DNA from 2 places in the Exiguobacterium sp. s50 genome. Region 2 is predicted to be linked to the other one. Evidence: riboswitches for the same ligand, from Rfam matches in the RefSeq annotation. Region 2 holds a riboswitch; the other holds the start of a gene.
What was found. A riboswitch is a leader RNA that binds a small molecule or an ion and turns the genes downstream of it on or off. The one in region 2 is predicted to bind thiamine pyrophosphate.

Region 1 (8,021 bases), on a different contig from region 2:
TAGCCATCCCGATTGGCTCGTCGCCGAATGGGTGGAAACGTACGGTGTCGAAGCGACCGAGGCGATGTGTAAATTAAACAATGAGCCGGCTCCGGTCACGGTTCGGGTCAACCGCCAGCGCGTCACGGTCGAAGAGATGATTGAACGGCTCGCCGAAGTCGATGTCGTCGCGACACGCTCGGAGCTGTCAGCGGACGGACTCATCATCGAATCCGGAAACGTTCACTCGACAGCGTTCATCGATATGGGCTTGTTGTCGATTCAAGATGAGAGCTCGATGATCGTCGCCGATGCGCTTCAAGCCGGGAAAATGGAACGCGTCCTCGATGCGTGTGCCGCACCAGGTGGAAAAGCGATGCATACGGCAGAACGCATGGACGGTGGAACGCTCGTCGCCCTCGACTTGCATCCGCATAAAGCGAAGTTGATTGAACGTCAAGCGAAGCGTCTGCATATCGATGGAGTGACCGCACTTGCCCTCGATGCCCGCCAGGCCGGGGATAAATTTGAACCGGAGAGCTTCGACCGGATTTTACTCGACGTCCCATGCTCGGGACTCGGTGTCATCCGTCGCAAGCCCGATATCAAATGGACGAAAGACAAGTCCGCCCTCGCCGGACTGCCGAAAGTCCAACGTGAAATCATTGACGCCGTCTTGCCACTGCTTAAACGAGGTGGTACGCTAGTGTACTCGACATGTACCATCGACCCTACTGAGAATGAACAGCAGGCAGATTACATTTTGTCGAACGGATTGACGTGGGATGAGACACTCCAAGACCGTCTTCCACAAGTATTGCACCCGATGATGTCATCGGACCGCGCTGAACTCAAATTACTCCCGACGTCGTTCGGGACGGACGGTTTCTATATCGCCGCATTCAAGAAAGAGGTATAAACATGAATCCAAAAGCAGTTGAAAAAAATCCATTAGTCGGTGCCAAGCCGTCACTCTATTCCCTCACGTACTCAGAGCTCGAACAATGGCTGATTGAGGCAGGAGAAAAATCGTTCCGCGCGAAACAGTTATATGACTGGATGTACGTCAAGCGTGTGACATCGTTCGACGATATGACGAACGTCTCGAAACCGCTCCGCGAGAAATTAGACGCGGCGTTCCAATTGACGACATTGAAAGAACTCGTCCGTCAAGAATCAAAGGACGGGACAATCAAGTTCTTGTTCGAGCTTCAAGACGGTTATTCTATCGAGACGGTACTCATGCGCCATGAGTACGGAAACTCGGTCTGTGTCACGACGCAAGTCGGCTGCCGCATCGGTTGCACGTTCTGTGCTTCGACGCTCGGTGGTTTGAAACGTAACTTAGAGGCCGGTGAAATCACGGCCCAAGTCCTCGACGTCCAGCGCGCGCTCGACGCGAGCGAAGAGCGGGTCGACTCGGTCGTCGTCATGGGAATCGGCGAACCGTTCGATAACTACGACGAATTGATGCGCTTCTTGCGCACGGTCAACCACGATGACGGCTTGAACATCGGTTCACGTCACATCACCGTGTCGACGAGTGGGATCGTACCGAAGATTTACAAGTTTGCCGATGAAGGCATGCGCATCAACTTCGCAATCTCGCTTCACGCACCGACGACGGAGATTCGGACACGCCTTATGCCGATCAACCGTGCTTACAACTTGGACAAGTTGATGGAAGCCGTCAACTACTATACAGAGAAGAGCGGTCGCCGCATCACGTTCGAATACGGTTTATTCGGCGGGGTTAACGACACGGAAGAACACGCGCATCAACTCGCTGACTTGTTGAAAGGCGTTAAATGCCACGTCAACTTGATTCCAGTCAACCACGTGCTCGAGCGCGATTACGTCCGCACACCACGTAAACAAATTTTTGCCTTTGAAAAAGTGCTCAAAGATCGAAAAGTGAACGTGACGATTCGTCGCGAACAAGGTTCGGATATCGATGCGGCTTGTGGGCAGCTTCGAGCGAAGGAGCGCGAACAAGAAACGAGGTAATCACGAAGATGGAATTAGCATACCGAACCGACCGAGGCCAAGTGAGAGCACAGAACGAGGATGCCGTCTTGATTTTAGGGGACGAACATGCCGGAATTGCTCTCGTGGCCGACGGGATGGGGGGACATGAAGCCGGGGAGGTCGCGAGTCAGCTCGTCATCGAGCAGTTTCGCCGTGCCTTCTCGACGCTTCCGGCCTCGCCGATGGAGATGGAGAATTGGTTCCGCCAAAACGTGGAACTGGCCAATGATCAAGTGCTCGATTTCTCGAAACAAGCCAACCTCCTCATGATGGGGACGACGATTGCCGGTGTCTGTTGGCACGACGAGACGATCGTCATCGTCCACGTCGGGGATAGTCGTGTATATGCCTTGAGAGATGATAAGCTGCAGCAATTGACGGAAGATCATTCCTACGTGAACGTGTTGAAACAACTCGGCGAATTGACCGAGGAAGAGATGCGCGTCCATCCGAAACGTAACATTATCACCCGTTCAATCGGCTCGAATGAGCATGTCGAACCTGATCTGCAAGTGTTTGCCGAACCCGAGTTTGACACGATTTTAATCTGTACGGACGGCTTGACGACTCATTTGACTGATGAGGAAATCAAGCAAGTCTTGAAACGTCCCGTCTCGGCGGACGTCAAGGCGGATCAATTGATCGATCAAGCCAACCGTTTGGGTGGGAGTGACAACATCACCGTTGCCCTCGTCCAGTTCACAGATAGAAAGAGAGGATGAATCCGATGCGAAGTGGAGAACGAATCAACGATCGTTATCGGATCGAACAGCAAATCGGCAGCGGCGGCATGGCAAATGTCTACCGGGCTCACGATGAGATTTTAAACCGAACCGTCGCCATCAAGGTGTTGCGATCTGAATTCTCGCATAACGAACAATTTATACGCCGGTTCGAACGGGAAGCCCACGCGGCGACTAGTCTGAACCATCCGAATATCGTCGCCATCTACGACGTCGGAGACGAGCGTGACATCTATTACATCGTCATGGAACACGTCGATGGGATGACGCTCAAACAATATTTGCAAGAAGAGTACATATCTGTCGACGAGGCGCTTCGCATCATGGGACAGATTTGTGATGCCATCGACCATGCCCATGCGAATCGAATCATTCATCGGGACATCAAACCGCAAAACATGATGATCGATCAGAGCGGCAACGTCAAAGTGACGGACTTTGGGATTGCGGTGGCCATGTCGAACGCGACGCTGACCCATACGATGTCAGTGCTCGGCTCGGTCCATTACTTTTCTCCAGAACAGGCGCGCGGAAAGTTCGCCGATGAGAAGTCAGATATTTATTCACTCGGTGCCGTCCTGTATGAACTCGTGACCGGACGCGTTCCGTTCATCGGGGAGACGCCAGTCGCCGTCGCACTTCAACATTTGCAAGACGACCCGATTCGACCGATGGATTTGAACCCGAACATCCCGCAAGCGCTTGAGAACTGCATCATGCAGGCGCTGGCGAAATCACCGGGCGCCCGTCACACATCGGTCGCCGCCTTTAAGAAGGATTGCATGACGGCGCTCGACCCGGAACGTGCGAACGAACCGAAACGCCTCAGTACGGAACAGGACGCATTCGATCAGACGCTCGTCATGTCACCGGTCGTCCCGGACGAACCGAACGTCAAAGAGACACCGGAACAACCGGTCGCACCGACCGAACCTGAGACAGCGAACCCGAAGCCGAAACGGAAGAAGAAGTGGTGGCTTTGGCTCCTACTCCTCTTCTTGTTGATTGGCGGCGGAATCGGGGCATATGTCATCGCCGATGAGATGTCCCGTGCCGTCGTGCCAGACGTCGTCGGGATGACGAACGACGAAGCGACGACCGAACTCGAAACAGCCGGTTTTGTCGTCGAAGCGACAGAGCGGGCGAGCGATAACATCGCCGCTGGCGACGTCATTTCGCAGACACCGCAAGCCGGTCGGAAACCGAAACGCGGAACGACCGTGACGATTGTCGTGTCGGCCGGGAAAGAGACGGTCGCGATGCCGGACGTCGAAGGATTGTCTCAGTCGGCGGCCGAGCGGACGCTCAAAGACCTCGACTTTGCGGATATCGAAATTCAATCCGAGGCGTCGGAGACGGTCGACAGCGGCGATGTCATCTCCCAGTCGATTGCTCCGGACAACGAGGTCGTCCCGTCTGAAGAGACGGTGACGCTCGTCGTCTCGACCGGTAGCAATAAAGTCGAACTCGCCAATTTAGCCGGGTATACGTTTGAGGAAGCGACGACGTACGCCGAACAGAATAGCTTGAAAATCGTCAAACGAGACGAGTATTCAACGAGCGTGCCCGCCAACCAAATCATTCGTCAGTTACCGACGGCTGGAACAGCCGTCGACCCGGGGACGGAATTGACCGTCATCGTGTCGCAAGGGGTCGAACCGACCGACGTCTCGATTGAACGGGAAGTCAACGTCGAAATCGATCCGCCTGCTGAAGGCGAAGAACCTGTGGCACTCGAGGTCGTCATTCGGACGGTAGACGCCCGTGGCGAAGTCGAAGTGTTGCGTGATAAGATAACGGAGACGACGACTTACTCGTATACGCTCGTCATTGCACCGGACGAAGTCGGAACCGCGACGATCGAAGTCGACGGGGAAGTCGTCCGGACGGATACGGTGACGTACGCACAAGCAAAAGATTCACAATGAAGAGGTGGCGCGCGCGTCGCCTCTTTTTCTAAGGAGGTCATAGGATGAAAGGTACGATTATTCGATTACAAGGCGGGTTTTATGATGTCATGACGGAAGAGAAACAAGAGATCCGTTGTCGCGCCCGCGGCAATTTCCGCAACCGGAACATCTCGCCGGTCGTCGGCGACGATGTCGATATTCAAGACCAAGGGGACGGCACAGGCTATATCTTGGCCGTCGATGAGCGGTCGAACCATCTCGTCCGCCCGCCGATCGCTAACATCGATCAAGCGTTCTTGCTGTTCTCGGTCAAGGAACCGGCGTTCTCGTTCCATCTGCTCGACCGTTTCCTCGTCTTAATCGAATCGAAGCAAGTCCATCCGATTATTGTCTTAACGAAAATGGACTTGTTGACGGAGTCGGAACTCGAAACGATTCAAGCGGCAGCGGCCTTATATCGGTCAATCGGCTATGAGGTCATCGAGACGTCGACGGAGACCGGGTCGGGGATTGAACAAATTCGTGGGTCGTTTAAAGAGAAGACGAGCGTGTTTGCCGGACAGACCGGAGTTGGCAAGAGTTCGCTCTTGAACGCGGTCGCGCCGGAACTAGAACTCGCGACCGGGAAAATCTCGAAGTCGCTCGGCCGAGGCAAGCACACGACGCGTCACGTCACGCTCATCACGCTCGCTGACGGGCTCGTCGCTGACACGCCTGGTTTCTCAAGCCTCGAGTTCCCAGAAGAACTCGAAGTCGAGGAGATGCGCTGGTGCTTCCCTGAGTTCGTCGAGCGGCATGACGACTGTAAGTTCCGAGGCTGTGCCCATTTGAACGAACCGGGTTGTGCCGTCAAAGCGGCCGTCGAGGCGGGAGAAATCGCTTCCACCCGTTATGAGAATTATGTTACGTTTATGGCAGAGTTAAACGATAGACAACGGAGGTACTGACATGATTAAAATTGCACCCTCGATTTTAGCGGCGGACTTCGCCAACCTAGAGGCAGAAGTGAAGGCGGTCCAAGAGGCCGGCGCGGATTATATCCATTTTGACGTCATGGACGGTCAATTCGTCCCGAACATCTCGATCGGTCTCCCGGTGCTCGCGAGCTTACGGAAGAAGTCGGACATGGTGTTAGACGTCCACTTGATGATCGACCAACCGGAGCGCTTCGTCGAAGACTTCATCAAGGCGGGAGCGGACATCGTCACCGTCCACGTCGAAGCGACGAACCATTTGCATCGCGTGCTTCAACAAATTAAGGCGGCCGGAGCCAAGTGTGGCGTCGTTCTCAACCCGCATACGCCGCTGTCATTGATTGAACACGTGCTCGGTGACGTCGACATGGTACTTCTCATGACGGTGAACCCTGGCTTTGGGGGTCAGAAGTTCATCGAATCGGTCGTGCCGAAAATCGCGGCGTTGAACGAGATGCGCCAAGCGCGCCGTCTCGACTTTGAAATCGAGATTGACGGAGGCGTCAACGCGGAGACTGCGAAATTATGTATCGATGCCGGTGCTGACGTGCTCGTGGCCGGCTCGGCCATCTATAACGAGCCGAGCTATAAAGACGCAATCGATAGCATTCGCAACGCATCTCGTGTATAATCGTCCATAGAACAACAAATATTGTCGCAAGGGGTGTCACATTCTGTGGCTGAGAGGCATACGCTAACCCTTTGAACCTGTTCCGTTCACACGGACGTAGGGATGTGGCGAAAATGCACGTTGCTACTCGATAGCAGCATGGCGTTTACGTCATGCTGCTTTTTGTCGTTCGCTCATATTTTAAGGAGGGAAATAGATGAAACAACGTTTAAAATTACAGGCGCTCATTGAAATCTCATTGTTCGCCGCACTCGGTTTGATTTTTGATTTGCTCATCCCGTTCCGGATGCCGCAAGGCGGGTCAATCAGCTTGGCGATGTTGCCGATTTTCGTCATGGCGTATCGTCACGGTTTGAAAGGCGGACTTGCGACCGGTGCACTTGTCGGAACGCTGCAACTGCTGTTCGGGGCCTATATCTTCACGCCGGTCCAGTTCCTGCTCGACTACACGTTCGCTTACGGTGTCGTCGGGATGGCGGGGCTGTTCGCTGGTCAAGTGAAACGAGCCGCCAAGGATGAGGCGAAAAAGACGCTCGTCGTTTATTTGGTGCTCGGCGCGCTCCTCGGTTCACTGCTTCGTTACGGGGCCCACGTCTTGTCGGGGATCGTCTTCTTCGCCGAATACGCGGAAGGTCCGGTCGTCGCCTACTCGTTCGCCTATAACATGACGTACATGCTCCCGTCCTTCCTCGTGTCGGCCGTCGTCCTCGTCCTCTTGTTCGTCTCGGCACCGCGCTTCGCGACGCTCGCGACCCGGGACGTCCGCTAATGCGGGTGTTGATTGTGGCGGCCAGCCCGGAACCAATCTCGGGACTCCCGCGTGACGTCGATTACATCATCGGCGTCGATGGGGGGTACGAGACACTGTTGAACCACGGGCTGAACCCAGATCTCGTCGTCGGCGATTTCGACTCCTTCACGGGCGAAGTGCCGATCGACGCCGTCCGTTATCCATCTGAGAAAGATGTGACCGACCTCGAGATCGCTCTCGAGGCGGCACGGGGGCATGGCGCGACGGAAATGCTCGTCTACGGTGCGCTCGGCGGCCGGCTCGATATGACGCTCAGCAATATCGGTCTGCTCGAGGCGTATCCTGAGATGCGTCTCGTCACGGCAGGGCAGACGGTACGACTCGTCGGGTCGGGACGCTATGAACTCCCGCGTCAAGACGGTCACTATTTGTCGCTCATCCCATGGAAGCAGGCGAACGTGACCATCCGCGGCGTCAAATATCCGCTCGACCGTCACGATGTCGTCAGCCATGAGGCGCTCACCATCTCGAACGAATGGGACGATGAAGCGGCGGACTTGATCGTGCACGACGGTATGGTGCTCGTGCTGTCTATCAAAAAATGAACACAAAAAAATCCCATCGGCGAATGCCGCTGGGATTTATTTCGTTCGTGTATAAAAATTATACGCGTTCAACGAGACCTGATTTAAGAGCGCGAGCTGAAACCCAAACTCGTTTAGGTTTACCGTCAACGAGAATACGAACTTTTTGTACGTTTACACCCCAAGTGCGTTTTGTCTTGTTGAGTGCGTGCGAACGGTTGTTACCTGATTTAGGTGATTTACCTGTTACGTAGCATTTACGTGCCATGCGTTTCCCCTCCTTTTTTATGTGGGTTCGTCCTAATAGACACTCGTTTATATTAGCACGGGTTTTTTCACGATGCAACTAGAAAATCATAGGATGACAAGAAAAAAACTTGACATTACTGGAAAGGATTTTAATAATGAATGAGGGTTACGG
Region 2 (8,021 bases):
GCGAATCGACTGTTCGGCTTCTTTGAACGAATGGACGTCTCGAATCAAAATCATGCCGTGTATTTTTTGATCGATATAGACGAAATCACCATCGATGACGACGTACCGTTCTTGTCCCGATTTTGTCTGAATCTTCGTCTCGAACTCGAGAAACTTTTTTTGCGCATGGAAATGTTGGTCGTAATGCGCACTCCATTCGTCCCGCTTTTTCTCGGGCAACAAATCGACAAAACGTTCATTGACGACACGGACCGTATGAAACAATGTGCGCGCGGCCGGATTCGCACTCTCAATCTCTCCCTGATCATCGACGAGCAGAATCGCCGACGGGTTCAAGTTATAGAGCGTGCCATACCGTTTGACGTAAGACGCTAGGAAATCAAGTCGATTCATCGCGACGACGAGAGCGACCGCCCAGACAAGCCCACCGTACATATACGCGTAAGGCGGCATGATTCCGCGGAGCTGGACGTATCCGAAGACGATGTCCCAGACAAGAACGGCGACGGCCGTCCAAATGAGCATGCGCAGGACACGCTGATGCTCGAAGCGCTCGGACCGCTTAAGGGCATACATCAATAATAGAATCACAAGAAAATGAAACACGTTACCGACGGTCATCGTCGTCAAATAAGACGCGTTGAACTCAGGATAAATTCAGACACCGACTTGGTCGAAACGCTGACTGTTCAAGATGTTCTCTTGACGGATGAACGTCAAGGCGACCGGGACGAGCGGCAAATAAATGGCATACGGATAAATCCATCTCGGTAACTTCGCCCCGACGCCCGTCACTTTGACAATGAAGTGGACGGAACACACAAAAATCAAAATGCCAGCGTTGCCGAACCAATAGGTGACGAAGGCGGGACTGGCTTCAATTGGGGACAGATGTCGTCCAAACTCGCCCAAGAACAACATCGCGTAGCCAAATACGAACAGGCTGAGCAGTCGATGCTCGACTTGGCGAGGGTTCCGGAGCAAAACATCAAGGGCAAGGTGGCTCAATAAGAAAGCCGGAAGCAAGTAAACGGCCATATAGAGAAATAGTGTGGTCACGGATAGACCCCTTTCTTCAAACAAATCCATCTCTTACTTTCTCTATCGGTCGAAGCGAATCCTTTCTCGAGTGCGCGGACACATCCATACAAAAAGCGAGCGGAACCAAGTCCGCTCGCAGTCGTCATCTCTTTTCATAACGTGTCTTCGATTGCCGTGTCGCCTTTGACGAGGTCAATCGCTTGATTGTAGGCCGCGTCATGACCGATGAGGTGGGCCAAGAAGGCCGCCACGTCTGCACGTGGAATCTCACCCGTTGAGACGTCGCCCGTCTTCACTTTGCCCGTGCCAGCGTCGTCCGTGAGAGCGCCCGGACGAACGATCGTATACGTCAGTCCGCTCTCCTCGAGCAAACGATCGGCATGATGCTTCGCGACATAGTATGGTTTCATCTCTTCCGGCCATGCCGAACGATCTTCCGCCTTCAAGGCGCTGACCATGACGAACTGGTTTACATTCCCGTTCTTGGCAGCCTCGATGCTTTTCGCCGCGCCGTCAAGGTCGATTAACAGCGTCTTGTCGGCTCCGGTGCTACCACCTGAACCGGCTGCGAAGACGACCACGTCCATGCCAGACATTGCTTGTTCAAGTGACGAGACGTCACCTTCGAGGTCGCCTAGGACGGCCTGATAGCCTTTTGACGTGAAGTCATCGAGTTGCTCTTGTTTTCGAACCATCGCCGTGACTTGGTGTTTCCCTTCCTCGTGCAATCGTTCCACGAGCTGTTTTCCAATCTGTCCATTCGCGCCTATTACAAATACGTTCATCTGTCTTCCTCCTCGATTTGAATTCAGAGACAAGCGAAACGCCGTGTGGCTATGGCCACATCCGGTGCAGAAGCGATGGCTGAGATGACGGCGACGCCGTCCGCCCCGTCGTTCCGAATCATCGGGACATGTTCCGGTAAAATGCCGCCAATCCCCACGATTGGCAGCTCTCGATACATGTCTCGGACTTGCCGGATGAGTGTCGTCCCGTTCACTGCCCCGGCATCTTCTTTCGAAGTCGTCGGGTAAATTGGGCCAATGCCTACATAATCCGCATGCTCGATGGCTGCTGCCGCTTCTTCGAGCGTGTGGACCGAGACACCGAGCCACTTATCTGGACCAATCCGCTCCCGAACGATTGCGGCCTCGGCATCGTCTTGTCCGATATGCACGCCGTCCGCATCAATGCGCGCCGCCAATTCAACATCGTCGTTGATGATGAACGGGACGTCATACGAACGACAAAGTGCTTGCAGGGTCCTTGCCATCGCTTCTTTTTTATCCCCATACAGTGCCTCTTTACCTTTTTCACGAAATTGAAAACATGTCACGCCACATTGGAGTGCCGTTTCTACCGTCTGGAGCATGTCTTTCGTGTTCGGTGTCCCGCATACGAAGTAAAGCCGTAACTGTTCAGCGAGTGCCCGCCTTGATGGATTCAATCGTCACGCCCTCCTCTCCATACGCCACATATGCCCAATGGTTCGTCGGTCCGTGTCCGGCGCCGATCTCGAGGCCATGGGTGATGGCGCTTTGAATGAACCGCTTCGCCGTCACCGCCGCCTCCATGATGGAACGACCTTTGGCAAGTTCCGCTGTAAGCGCCGCCGAAAATGTACAACCTGTTCCGTGTGTATCGCTCGTCTGGATGCGCGGGGCCGAGAGGAGGAACACTTCTGACTCCGTCATGATCAAGTCTTCGGCAGTTTCACCTTCGAGATGGCCGCCTTTTAAAATAACCGCGCGCACACCGTACGCTAACATCCGCCGAGCCGCCTCGAGACGATCATTAAACGATCGAATCGTCAAACCGGTCAGCACTTCCGCTTCCGGCACGTTCGGCGTGACGACTGTCGCGAGTGGCAACAAGAAGGTCTTGAGCGCATCGACCGCCGTGTCCTGTAAAAGCGGAGCCCCTCCTTTCGCAATCATGACCGGGTCGACGACGAGTCGGTTGAAGACATGACGTTTCACCCCGGTAGCGACCGCCTCGATGCGCGACGCATCAAATAACATCCCGGTCTTACATGCTGCGATCGAAAAGTCCGAACCGATTGCATCGAGTTGTTGCGTGACGAGTTCCGGCGACACTGCTTCGACCCCATGCACCCCACGAGTGTTTTGAGCGGTGACGGCCGTCAGAACGCTCGTCCCGAACACGCCGAGCTCTTGAAACGTCTTCAAATCAGCTTGGATTCCCGCTCCCCCGCCAGAGTCCGAACCCGCAATCGTCAATACTTGCGGCCGCATCATAACACCACCTCAATACGGTCGCTCGGCAACTCGACGGCCGTCATCTTGCCGAGTTCATTCAAGAAATGAACGGGGAAGTCGCCCGGTCCGTCCGCCAAAGCGGTAGCCAGTTCGCCGCACCGGGCATATCCGGCGAGCGCTGTCGCCGTGGCCGTAACCGCATCCCGTTCGACCGCAAGGAACGCACCGACGACCGCACTCAGTAAACAACCGGTCCCTGTCGTCCGGGCCATCGCGCCAGTGCCGCCTTTAATTTCAATCGTCACGTCCCCGTCACTGACGACATCCGTCTCTCCGGTCACGGCAACGACACAGGTGTAGCGCTTAGCCGCTTCACGCGCGATGTGATTCAAATCATCCCGCGTTTCCCCGGCATCAACGCCGCGCGCCGCCGCGTCGAGACCAATCAATGTCGCGATTTCTCCGGCATTCCCACGGATGACCGTCGCACGGACAGATTGCAGAATCGCCTCGGCGACGTCGCGCCGAAATGAGGTCGCCCCGACACCAACCGGATCGAAGACGACTGGACGACCTGCTTGATTCGCCGCCTGTCCGGCTCGAATCATCGTACGTTCCGTCATTGCATCGAGTGTACCGATATTGAGCACGAGCGCATCGCTTAAAGACGCCATCTCGGCCACTTCTTCGACCGCGGACGCCATGACCGGGGCCGCCCCGATGGCGAGCAACCCGTTCGCTGAAAAGTTGGCGACGACGATATTCGTGATGTTGTGGATGAGTGGCCGTTCGGCTCTGACTTTGTCCCATAAGTCGCGCTTCATCGTGTCACCCCCGCCGGTAAATCCCACGACTCGAGCGTCCACGCCATCTCCCAAAACGCATGTTCATAATAACAACTCTTCAAGAACAACTGTTGATACCGAAAGCGTTCTTCCGCTGTCGCTTGTCCGGCGAGCACGTCGAGTCGTTCAATCTGTTCCTCGACGAGGTCGCGGAACCATTCCGACCCGTACGTCGCAATCCACGTCGCATAAATCGGATGATCGGGTGTCGCGTCTTTCATGCGTTCGCCAATCTCGTAATAAACCCAATAGCACGGCAAAATTGCTGCGAGCACATCACCGAGCGTTGGACCGGCATGTTGCATATGGAGCGCATAGGCGTAAGCCGTCGGAGCCGGCTCGAACGTCGCCCACTCTGCGTCCGTCACGTCGAGCAACGTGAAAAACTCACGATGCAGCGCATGCTCTGCTTCGATGGTATGGAGCGCGTGCGTCAAAAAGCGGCTCGCCACTTCCATGTTCGGGGCGAGGGTCGCGCCTTTCGCCTGTACTTTCGAGAACTGATTCAAATAATACGAGTCTTGCATGACGTAATGCCGAAACTTCGCCTCGTCGAGTTCACCCGTTCCGAGCTCGCGGACGAACGGATGGTCAAAGCTGGCTTGAAACAAGGTCTCGGCCTCTTGTCGTAGATGTGCGGTGAATGTCATGTTTTCTCCTCCTTTGTGATCAAAAAAGACGCCGCCTCCCATAACGGAAGCGGCGTCGGATTTACACAAAGTGTACGAAAACAATCGGTTCGCCCACTTCCCTACGCTAGCGTGAACTAGATCAGGTTCAAAGGGTCTGGACCTCGTCCATCTCAGCCGCGTCACGCGACTCCCCTAGTGGTAAACATTATGAAATTCGGTCGTCTACGACCACATCATATCAGTCTTTCCCTGTACTGAAAACCCTTTATCGCGAAAAGCGCCGGTTCAACAACGTCCCCATTTGCGAGAACCGCTCGGTGCCGAGCTTGCGACGGTTCGACGCGGCGAACACGTAATAATCGACTTTGCCCATATAATAAATCAAACGCAGGCCGGCCAAGAAGAACGTGATCGTTGTGCTGACGGCAAAGCCGACACCGTACCAATCGATGCCGCGCGGCAAGAGCAGTAACGTGAACAACGCGTTCAACGTGAAGAACGAGATGTTGACGAACAACGCCCCGCGCCGGTCCTCGAAATAGAGCAACAACAACGTCAAGATGAGAATCATCGCATTCGCGAACGCCGCGAGCGTCGTCATCCGAAAGATTTGACCGATCTCATCCGGGACACCAATCCAACTGACGAACACGCCCGCCATCAGGATGGCGAACAGCGTCACCACGCCTTGGCTCCGCGCAAGTCGAATCAACTCATTTTTCAATACGGACGTCATCGTCTGTTTCGCCTTCTCGATTTGATGGAGTGCCCCGCCGTAGTTGATCAATCCATAAAACGTACGGTAGCGCTCATAAAACCGGGTCTCGACAGCGACGACGAACAACAGCTGCGTCGGGATAATCGTCAAGTACGACCAAAAGATGGCCGTGTCATAATACGGGTTGAACAAGAACGAGTCCGCGATGATCACACGTCCTTCACCGAACCAGATGATGAAATTCGTGACCCAAATCCCGAGCACGTACAACACGCCGATGGCGAACAAGTCTGGATAGCGGTCGAAGTACTTGAAGTACGAGAACTCTTTCACCGCGTAACGGAGCGGGAACGTCCGGAGCATCGCGAAGAACAACCCGAACAACGTCACAATCATCCCGACCGTGAAACCGAGCAACAGCTCAAGACTCGACGGGTCGACCATGAGACGGCTAATCGCATAGACGCTCCCGACCGAGATGAGTCCGCCGAGCAGGAAGCTATAGGCCACGGCTTGATAATACTTGGCGGCACTTAAAAACAAGAACATGACCCAGATGACGTTAATCGTCATGAATAAAACGAACAACGTCAGTTTGTACAGAAAATCGAGCGGCGACAATAGCCAAAAGATACTATACAGCAAGCCTGCCGCGAGAATCGTCACTTTGAGCATCCCGGTGAACACCGGGAAAATCTCATGTGCCTTCTTCTCATAAAACAAGTCCGCCACGTATCGGGTGACGACGAGCTGTTGAAAACTGAACAAGATTTGCGAGAAGATGAACGCGTACGAGACCGAGATCATGAAGAGCGTCCGTTCGGCGAGCGACAACGTCGGCATTTGGAACGCCAACCATTGAATCGTACCGACGACCAAGATGACAATCAACCACGGTCCGGATGTGACGAGGCCGGAGAACGTGTACGCCTTCAGCCGGGACGAATAGTAGTCTTCTTGGAACAACTTCTGTAACTTAAACCCGATGCCCGCCATACTGTTCCCTCCTCGCTTCATAGATAGCCTTATAGCGGTCCACGACTTGTTGGAGACGATAATATTGGCGGACCCGCTCCCGTCCGTTCTTGCCGAACCGCATTCGTTCCTGCGGGTAATCCATCATCCATTCGACTTTGTCGGCGACCGCTTCCGGATGAACCGGTGGCACGATGAAACCGGCCGGACCAAACGGGTCATCCGCTCGTCCGTATAAAAGCTCGGAACAGGCGCCGACATCGGTGGCGACCCACGGAATCCCGGCGGCCATGCCTTCGAGAATCGCGAGCGGCTGCCCTTCCGAGATGCTCGTCAGGAGCAGTAAATCAAAGGTCGGCAAATACGTTTGAACGTCCACTTTCCCGGCCAGTTCGACATAATCACTCAATCCGCTCTGTTCGATGAGCAGACGGCACTCTTCCGCATATTCTTCATCCTCGTCGAGTGGACCCATGATTGTCAGTTTGAACAGACGATGCCGCTCCTGCAAAATCTTGGCGGCGTAAATCATCGTCTTCAAGTCTTTGATGGGAACGAGGCGGACGATGGCACCGATTTGAAAGAGGTCGTGCTCCGGACGATTGACCGTCGCCTGGATTTGTCGGTCGGCAATCCCGTTGGCGATAATTTTCGTCTTCTCGCTCGGGGCGCCGATCCATTCCTGATATTCGCGATTCCGCTCGAACAAGGTGATAATTTCATCGGCCGCGTTATACGCCTCGCGGGACAAGTGGTGGAAGAACCTGACCCATCTCGGCTTATACGGCGCCGGAATCCAATACGACTGTAAAATTTCTTCCTCGCGTTCACGGGAATAAATGCCATGCTCGGTCAAGATGAACGGGATCCCTTGCGTCTCTTTCATGTAGGAAGCGACTACCCCGGCATAACCCGTCGATACGGAATGGACGAGGTCGACTTTCGGGAGCGGCTGATGGAGCACCCGCAAAATCGGGGTGTACATGCTTTGCCACATCCAGAAATAGTCGATGAACGAGCCGCCGTTCATCTCTTCGGCGTAGGCGGCCTTCACGTTGCGCCAAAAGAACTCGCTCGCGAAAAACGCCTCGCTCGAAGGCACTTCTTTCCCGAGTAGTCGCAACGCTTGCCGGTTCGGGCTTCTTAACATGAGCCAATCCGACACGTTCTGTTCGTCGTCGGCACCCCACTTCAATCGTCCCCTCGCGCGTTCACCTACGTCGTTCAAATACAGATGGGTGATGCCCGAGACGTTCGGAGGGAGCGCGTATTTCATGTCTTCTGGCCGTTTCTCGGTCGGTTGAATCGAGATGATTTCAAACGACACCTCGGGCATCGCCTCGATTAACGTCTGCGTCCAGCTCGATACGCCTCCGCTCACGTACGGATAACTGCCCTCTAAGACAAGTCCGATTTTCATTGCGCTTCCCCCTTGATGTCGATCTCAGCGTTCGCCGATGTCAGTTTGACGAGATAGAGCGGTCGGTCGGCCTCCCACTGCTCGACCGTCCCGAAATCAAACTTTCCTGTCTCGAGTGACTGGCCCGGTTTCAGGCGAATCGTAAAATGAGACGGGTTGACGAGCCCTTCC

Region 1: another riboswitch for thiamine pyrophosphate. It lies ahead of thiT (energy-coupled thiamine transporter ThiT); the one in region 2 lies ahead of tenA (thiaminase II).

The regions. Positions count from the first base shown of each region.
Region 1 is NZ_JACSLP010000006.1:50,977-58,997, forward strand. It holds gene rsmB (16S rRNA (cytosine(967)-C(5))-methyltransferase RsmB) at 1-898, shown strand, start outside; gene rlmN (dual-specificity RNA methyltransferase RlmN) at 901-1,986, shown strand; gene KNP68_RS09770 (Stp1/IreP family PP2C-type Ser/Thr phosphatase) at 1,995-2,729, shown strand; gene pknB (Stk1 family PASTA domain-containing Ser/Thr kinase) at 2,735-4,678, shown strand; gene rsgA (ribosome small subunit-dependent GTPase A) at 4,723-5,607, shown strand; gene rpe (ribulose-phosphate 3-epimerase) at 5,609-6,265, shown strand; TPP riboswitch at 6,285-6,385, shown strand; gene thiT (energy-coupled thiamine transporter ThiT) at 6,462-7,034, shown strand; gene KNP68_RS09795 (thiamine diphosphokinase) at 7,034-7,621, shown strand; gene rpmB (50S ribosomal protein L28) at 7,680-7,868, opposite strand.
Region 2 is NZ_JACSLP010000002.1:67,172-75,192, reverse strand. It holds gene KNP68_RS02760 (sensor domain-containing diguanylate cyclase) at 1-621, opposite strand, end outside; gene KNP68_RS15160 (hypothetical protein) at 658-1,059, opposite strand; gene KNP68_RS02755 (SDR family oxidoreductase) at 1,194-1,826, opposite strand; gene thiE (thiamine phosphate synthase) at 1,850-2,488, opposite strand; gene thiD (bifunctional hydroxymethylpyrimidine kinase/phosphomethylpyrimidine kinase) at 2,460-3,296, opposite strand; gene thiM (hydroxyethylthiazole kinase) at 3,296-4,084, opposite strand; gene tenA (thiaminase II) at 4,081-4,755, opposite strand; TPP riboswitch at 4,837-4,941, opposite strand; gene pelG (exopolysaccharide Pel transporter PelG) at 5,003-6,451, opposite strand; gene pelF (GT4 family glycosyltransferase PelF) at 6,432-7,850, opposite strand; gene KNP68_RS02720 (DUF2194 domain-containing protein) at 7,847-8,021, opposite strand, start outside.